Regions from separate parts of the Leucobacter sp. UCMA 4100 genome, predicted to be linked through region 2. Evidence: riboswitches for the same ligand, from Rfam matches in the RefSeq annotation. Region 2 holds a riboswitch; the other holds the start of a gene.
What was found. Region 2 has a riboswitch for magnesium ahead of JSO19_RS09455 (MgtC/SapB family protein). Riboswitches for the same ligand answer to the same signal wherever they lie in the genome.

Region 1 (3,796 bases), 1.3 Mb from region 2:
TGCGGCGATGATCGGAAGTCTGGAGCCGGGCAAGCTGGCCGACCTCGTCGTGCTGAGCGGGGCGATTGACGGCGCGCACTCGTTCGATGAGTTGCGCGTCACCGAGACGATTCTCGGCGGCCAAACGGTGTATCTGGCTGAGTAACGTCACCCGTGAATGCGTTCAGTGGGGTTGCCCGGCGGCTTGCCAGACAACCCCACTGAGCAATGACTAGAAGAGGATGAGCTTCGCGATCTCGAAGTAGATAATGAGGCCGGTTCCATCAACGAGCGTCGTGATGAAGGGGCCCGAGATGACGGCTGGGTCCTTCTTGAACTTCTGCAGCACCATGGGCAAGATCGACGCGACGATCGAGCTCCAGATGACAATCGCGGCTACCGTGAGGGCGACCACGAGCGAGATCTCGAAGCCGACGCCCAGGATGCTCGCGCGAATGATGCCGGCCGCAGCCATGCACGCGCCGATGAGCACGCCGGTGGAGATCTCTTTGCGCAGGACGCGCCAGATATCTTTCATCGTCACCTCGCCGACCGCCATGGCACGCACGAGTGTCGTCGTGATCTGTGTGCCCGTGTTACCGCCAGTGCCGATGAGCAGTGGAATGAAGAACGCGAGCGCGATGACCGACTCGAGCTGGTCTTCGAATGCGCGCAGCACCGTGCCCGTGTACGACTCGGCGACGAACAGCACCAGGATCCACAGGATGCGCTTGCGCCAGAGCATCCACGGGGTCGCCTTGAGGTAGGGAACCCCGAGCGGGGTTGAGGCGCCCTGCTTTTCGGCGTCTTCGGTGCCCTCTTCTTCGATGATGTCGGCCACGTCGTCGACCGTGATGATGCCGATGACGGTGCCGTTCTCGACCACGGGAATCGCGACTAAGCGGTAGCTGCTCAGCAGCTGGGCCGCCTCTTCCTGGTCGGCGTAGGGGTCAACCGAGACGAAGTCGGTGTTCGTGAGCTCAGCGACGGTCATCTCGCTCTCGGCGAGCGCGAGGTCACGAAAGCTGACGACGCCGTGAAAGTTGCCCTGTTTGGTGACGTAGACGTAGGCGATGGTTTCTGCCTGCTCGAGGAAGTCGCGCAGACGGTGCATCGCGTCGCCAACGCTCGACGTGGCCTCGACCGTGAGAAAGCGCGGGGTCATGCGCGAAGCGGCACTCTCAACGGGCCACTGCATGAGCTGCTCGAACTGCTCGCGCGAGTCGGGTGAGAGCTGCGCGATGATTGTCGGAGCGGCGGGAAGCTCACGCAGAATTGCGACGGCCAGGTCGGGCTGCGAGAGGTCGAGCACCTCGGCGGCGCGAGAGTGTTCGAGCTTGCCGACGGCCGTAGCGGCCTCGGCTATGGGCAACCGTTCGAGCGCGAGCGCGGCATCAACGGCCGTCATCGGTGCGAGGTTCACGGGCTTCGTGTTGTTTTTGCGCGTGCTTGAATGAAAGATGTTTTTCGACATGATCTTCTTCTTCTGGGTAAAAATGCCACAGCAAGACACCGACGCTCAAACGTGAAGCGTCGGGATGTAATGCTCGAACAGAGTTGCACTGATCGTGCTGGTCGAATCCATGTAAGAGCTTTGACTCTATGCAGCGTATCTACAATCAGAAGCCACTTGGGGCAACACCTTAAGCCGATGTTGCCTGTCCTGATCTTGGGCATCTCTCGATGTCGTCAGATCAGTGGCCTGTGTCTGCATAGGAGCCTCGCCTAACGAGACAACCAGGGTCTACAGTACAAGAAACTTCGCAAGTGTCAAACCATGCGCCGTTATTGACCCGGTTATGCGCTCGGTGACTCACTTTGATCACGTTGGCTCCACGCGGCGGTCGCCTGGAGGTTTGCCTGCGCGCTCTCGGCTGCTGCCTCGGGGTCGCGGGCAACGATCGCATCGAGCACTTCGTCGTGGCCGCGGCGCTCGTCGCGACAAAAGCCGTCGCGGCTTTGCGCCGTGCTCATTGACTCGTGAAGGCGAGGTAGGAGCGCGGTATATACCTCGAACAGAATGGGGTTGTGGGCGGCCCGGGCTATGGCCTCGTGCACGGCAACATCGGCGTCGACCCAGCCCTCGTCGCTCACGCTCGCGCGCTCACTGAGGGCCTTGCTGATGCGTTCGATGTCGTCGTTGGTTGCGCGCTCTGCCGCGAGTCTCGCGAGCTGTGGTTCGAGGGTGATGCGTGCCTCGAGCACATCGTCGAGTGAAGCCCCGGAACGGGCGAGCGCACCGGGAACCTCGCTGCGGGCGCGCACGAAGGTGCCGTCGCCCCGGCGAATCTCGAGCATGCCCGTGTACTGCAGCGCGCGCAGTGCCTCGCGCAGGGTGCCACGCGCGACACCGAGGGAGGCCATGAGCTCAGACTCGGGCGGAATCTTCTCGTCGACCCTCCAACGCCCCTCGACGATTTCTGCGCGCAGTCGCTCGACGACCTGATCGCTCAGCGAGGCCTGCGGTACCGGGGTCAGACTCATGTATGCAATGATAGTACCTTGTTTTGGTTAGACGTTAGACCTTTGGGGGTGAAGTGGTGACTGCACGAGGCACAACCGCTCAGAACACTGGGCGCCCGGCGCTCATGATCGTTGCGTTGCTGCTTGTCGCGCTGAACCTCAGGCTCGCGATCACGAGCGCGAGCGCCCTGCTCACCGCGCTCACCGAGTCGGGAGCGCTCACCCCCGTCACCGTCGTCATCATTCCGGCACTCCCCACCGCAGTGTTCGCCGTCGCGGGCATCGCGACCGCCGGGCTGGCAGAGCGCTTAGGTAGGGAGCGCACCGTGCTCTTTGGCATGATCGCGCTCACGCTCGGCCTCACCATTCGCGGCATCGCATCGCCGTGGATCATCGTGCTCGGCACCGTCGTCGCGACCGGCGGCCTCGCCGTCGTGAACATTTTGCTGCCCGCGGTCGTTCGCGCCCACTTTGGTACGCGGATCGGCGCCGTCACGACGGCCTACACGACCGTCATGCCGCTCGGGGCCGCTTTTGCTGCTGCCGCCGCGGTCCCGTTCGCCGAGCGTATCGGGAGCCCCTCGCTCGGCCTTGCGCTCTGGGCGCTTCCGGCCCTCGTCGGCGTCATCGCGTGGGCGTTGCTCATGCCTCGCACCGCGCCAGAACCCCGATTGCCACTCGAGTCCGGCCAGAAGCGAAGGCTTCCAACCGGCACGTGGCTTCTCGCGGCCTATTTCGCGCTCCAGTCACTCCTCAGTTACGTCATGATGGGCTGGCTGCCCACCATTACTTCTGATGCTGGCATCGCGCCAGAGCGCTCTGGTGTGTTGCTCGGTATCGCCATGGCGGTCGGCGTGCCGACGACGGTCGTCGTGGTCTCGCTCGCGAGTGGCATTAAGCGCATGCGGGTCGGCTTCATTCTCATCGCCCTATCGACCGTGAGTGCAATGCTCGGGTTGCTCATTGCCCCGCAGGCGATGCCCGAGCTCTGGGCCGTGCTCATCGGCGTTGGTATGAGCGCTTTCCCGCTCTTGCTCGCGCTCATTGCCGGGTTCGGCGCCGACGCGACCGAGTCTGCGCGGGTGTCGAGCGTTGTGCAGTCGGTGGGGTACTCCGTTGCGACGCTCGGGCCGTTGGGGGCAGGGGCTGTCAGCCAGCTTCTGGGGTCGTGGGATGCGGTGCTCGTGGGCCTCGCGGTGCTCGCAGTGGTGCAGGGAACCATCGGCATTCTGGTGACGCGCGTGCTCGCGAAGAACCGGCGCGAAGCGCGTCGATCCGCTTAGTGATCATGGGGCGCATCGCAGGATGTCGCAAACGGCTCGGTGGGTGACGCGTTCTGCGCAGACGGCATGGT
Region 2 (3,796 bases):
CCCACACTTCTTCGATGCCGACCGGGTTCTCGCCGAGGGCCGCGACAACGTCGGGGCTCATCCAGCCGAGCGCCACGATGCGCTTGGGCTTTTCGGCGATATTCGTTGATCCGTGTGCGTGCTCGATGACGACACCGGTGGTCGACTCCTCTGCGGCCGGTTTCGCTTCTGCGCTCGCGCCGCAGCCGGTCAGCAGCAGGGCGGTCGTGGTCATGAGGGCAGCGAGCGCGGTGACTCGACGCAGCGGTCGGCGCGCGGGGGCGTGCAGCATAGTTCTCCTTCAGAACAGACGAAACCATCGCATTCATGCGATCTTCATTAGGCAAGCCTTACCTAACGTATCGATGCTAGGCCGTAAGCGCGCTCCCGTGTGTTCCCGAGCAGACAACTTCTATTGCAAAACGGTCATGCCGCTCAACCGAACGAACGCCAGTACCCCTGCTGAGCAGAATCGGCGCGCGCCCGCAGCGCGAATTGCCTTGGCGTCGACCCGAAATACCCCTTGAAAGCCGCCGAAAAGGCGCTCGTCGTTTCGTAGCCGCTCATCTGCCCCGCAATGCCAACCGGAGTGCCACCCACGATGAGCCTCGCCGCGCTCGTCATGCGCACTCCCGTGCGCCACTGCCCGAAGCTCATGCCCACCTCGCTCGTAAACACCCGCAGCACGGTGCGCTCATGCAGGCCGTGCTGCGCAAAGAGCTCCTGCGCTGTGCGCGGATCGCCGGGCTGCTCAAGCACCGCTTCGACGAGGGCCCTCACCCGTTCGTCGGCTGGCAATGGCACCTCGAGCGCCCCGTCTTCGCGGCTCAGCTCGGGGTCTTCAAGCATGTCGATGAGCACCTGCTGTGCTCGCACCCTGAGATCGGTTGGCATGTCGTGAATCGACAGGTGCAGCAGCATCTCTTGCACGGCACGCGGCACGACCACCCGCCGCACCTCGTCGACCTGCTCGGCGAGAGCCTCACCCGGTACATAGGTGTAGCAGCCCACGGCATCGCGCTCGTGACGCGCGGTGTGCGGCGTGCGCGGCGGCACCCACACCCCCTGCCCCGGCGAGAGGCGCCACATCGTGCTCTCGAGGTACACCCACACGGTGCCGCGATAGCACCACGCGAGCATCGCCTCGGGGTGGCTGTGTGGCGGCGAGACGAGGCGGCCAGGGCCGAGATCGTCGCCCATCACGACCCCGGTACCCATGAGGTACGGTTCGCGAATGGCCGTCGGGTGCTGCGCGCACGAGGCCCAGTCAGGCTGCCGGTACGAGTTCATCAGATGAATAGCGTAGCAGTGGCCTGGCCGCCAAACGCTTGAGAGTTGCCCGGCTCACCGCTATGCTGTCTCGCGGAGCGCTTTGTTAGGCGAGGCTCCTTTACGAACACAGGCCACTGATCTGACGACGTCGAGAGACGCCCAAGGTTAGGACAGATTTTCCCGGAGCAAGGGTTGATCCAATGTGGCTTCAGCGAGGCTGATACGTCGTGAAGTGCCAAAGCTCAAACGTGGAAGCCCAAGACTCGTGCATTTTGCACGTCCTTCCGTGCGCGCGCAGGAGGTGATTTCCCATGACTGATGGCTCTAGTCGATCTTTCTGGCTCACCTTTTCCTGCTCGCGCCGCTAACCTTCACCGGGTCTTGAAACCCGTTTCTCGTGCGCGCGAGCACGACTCGAACGGACGTTTCTCATGTTTGAAACCATCGATATTCTCTCGCGCATCGCAGCGAGCGTGCTGCTCGGCTCGCTCATCGGCATCGAACGCCAGTGGCGGTCGCGCTCGGCGGGCTTGCGCACCAACGCGCTCGTGAGCCTCGGCTCTGCGCTCTTCGTCGTGATGGGCGCTTACAGCTTCACGGGAACCGAGGCTGACCCGACGCGGGTCGCCGCCCAGGTCGCCTCCGGCATCGGCTTTCTCGGCGCCGGCGTGATCATGAAGCAGGGCGCCTCGGTGCGGGGCCTCAATACCGCGGCGACGCTGTGGGCCTCGGCGGCTGTCGGTGCCCTCGCGGGCGGCGGGATGCTGTGGATCGCTGCCGCTGGCACCGCCATGATCATGCTCGCGAACACGCTGCTCAGGCCCCTGAGCCGCGCACTCGATCGCAACCTCGCTGCCGCAGAGGCGCAGTCGAGTGGCCCCTTCTACGACGTCGAGGTTCGCTGCGAGCAGCGGCACGAGCCGCAGGTGCGCTCGCTCGTGCTCACGGCGCTCAGCAACGAAGACCTGCAAATTCACGAGGTCTCGACGAGCCTCGCAACTCCCGAGGTCTTTTCACTCACCGCGCGGGTGCAGGCCGAGCCCGGCATGGAGCGCCACATCGAGCACGCCCTCTATGGCGCGCTTCGCTCGCCCGAGGTCACGGCCATGCGCTGGGCCGCGGTATAAGTCGCGCTTCACCCTTCTGACCGATCGTTCATGCCCCCTGAAAGCGAGGCATCACCATGTCATTCGTTACCGTTTTTCTCACCAATGTGAGCTTTTACCGTCGCGCCCTCACCGAGACGAAGCGCGAGGCTCGGGCCGTTCGTACCCGGCGCGAGCCCGCTACCCCAGAACCGGCCCGCCCCCAGCCCCTCTCGCCGGGCGAGAGCATGGTTTTCTGGGGCGCCTGGCGCGGGCTCGGAATGCCGCTCTTGCTCACCCAGCTTCCCCGCGAGAGCGCCGAGCCCAACGACGAAAGCTGCGACCGCCCTCCCGCATGACTCGATTGTGCAAGGGTGAGACGCCCAGGGTCATGGCCCTCGTCAACGCCCAGGCTTACGGTTAGGTTAGCCTTCCCTTACTATTGATGTGGAGATGTTGACATGACTGAGAAAGCCACCCTGCCCCGCTTCGTTCACTACCGCGCAACGGTCGTTCGAACGAGGCTGCTTGGCCCCGATTTTCTTCGGGTGACCTTTGGTGGCGAGGGCCTCGTCGACTTTGCATGCTCGGGCGTCGCACCAAAGATCAAGGTATTTCTGCCCGACGAGACTCGCGCGCACGCGTCCGATGAGAGCCTCAAAGGGCTGCTCGAGGGGGCCACGATGCGCACCTACACCGTGCGGGCGCACCGGAAGCACGAGGCCGAGGTCGACATCGACTTTGTCATTCATCCAGAGGGGCCTGCGGGCCGTTGGGCAGCGCAGGCCGAGCCGGGCCAGGCGCTCGTGCTCAGTAACGCCGCAGGCAAAGACGCGCTCACAGCCAACGATGTGCTACTCATCGGCGACCCCTCGGCGGTTCCGGCGGTCATGACCATCGTCGAATCACTACCGAGCGATGCCAGGGCTCGCGTGCTCATTCGGGTCGACCGTGCCGAAGACCGCTTCGAGCTTGAGCCCGCTGCCGACGGTATTGCGCGGTGGATCGCGACGGGAGCCGACGCCGACCTACTCATGAGCGTCGTCGCCGACGAGATCTCGGTGCAGCGCCCCGACTACATCTGGGCCGCGGGCGAAGCCTCAACCCTAAAACCCCTGCGCCGCCTGCTGCGCGGCGATGCGCAGTACACGAAGCAGACCTCGCACACCGTCGGCTACTGGAGACGCCACTCAACCGCCGACGTGTACGACGCGCAAACCATCGCCCTCGCTTCACAAATGATCAACGATGGGCACGATCTCACCCCTCAGGACATGGATGAACTCAGCATCGATGTCGACCAGAAAGAGTAAGTACGCAATTGTTCACCATGTCTGATGCCGAAGTTATGCCAGGACCAACCATGATGGCTGCCGCAGAGCATGTCACGCTGAGCCGCGACATGTGCGCGCACACGCACGACTTCGCCGAAATCTCACTCGTGACGGCGGGAAGCGCCG

Region 1: another riboswitch for magnesium. It lies ahead of mgtE (magnesium transporter); the one in region 2 lies ahead of JSO19_RS09455 (MgtC/SapB family protein).

What each region holds. Positions count from the first base shown of each region.
Region 1 is NZ_JAFEUS010000002.1:710,546-714,341, reverse strand. Features, by position in the region: gene JSO19_RS03555 (amidohydrolase) at 1-145, shown strand, start outside; gene mgtE (magnesium transporter) at 212-1,453, opposite strand; M-box (ykoK) riboswitch at 1,552-1,719, opposite strand; gene JSO19_RS03545 (FadR/GntR family transcriptional regulator) at 1,777-2,463, opposite strand; gene JSO19_RS03540 (MFS transporter) at 2,520-3,725, shown strand.
Region 2 is NZ_JAFEUS010000002.1:2,026,533-2,030,328, reverse strand. Features, by position in the region: gene JSO19_RS09465 (ABC transporter substrate-binding protein) at 1-271, opposite strand, end outside; gene JSO19_RS09460 (helix-turn-helix transcriptional regulator) at 415-1,269, opposite strand; M-box (ykoK) riboswitch at 1,344-1,512, shown strand; gene JSO19_RS09455 (MgtC/SapB family protein) at 1,683-2,378, shown strand; gene JSO19_RS09450 (hypothetical protein) at 2,435-2,695, shown strand; gene JSO19_RS09445 (siderophore-interacting protein) at 2,798-3,649, shown strand; gene JSO19_RS09440 (AraC family transcriptional regulator) at 3,667-3,796, shown strand, end outside.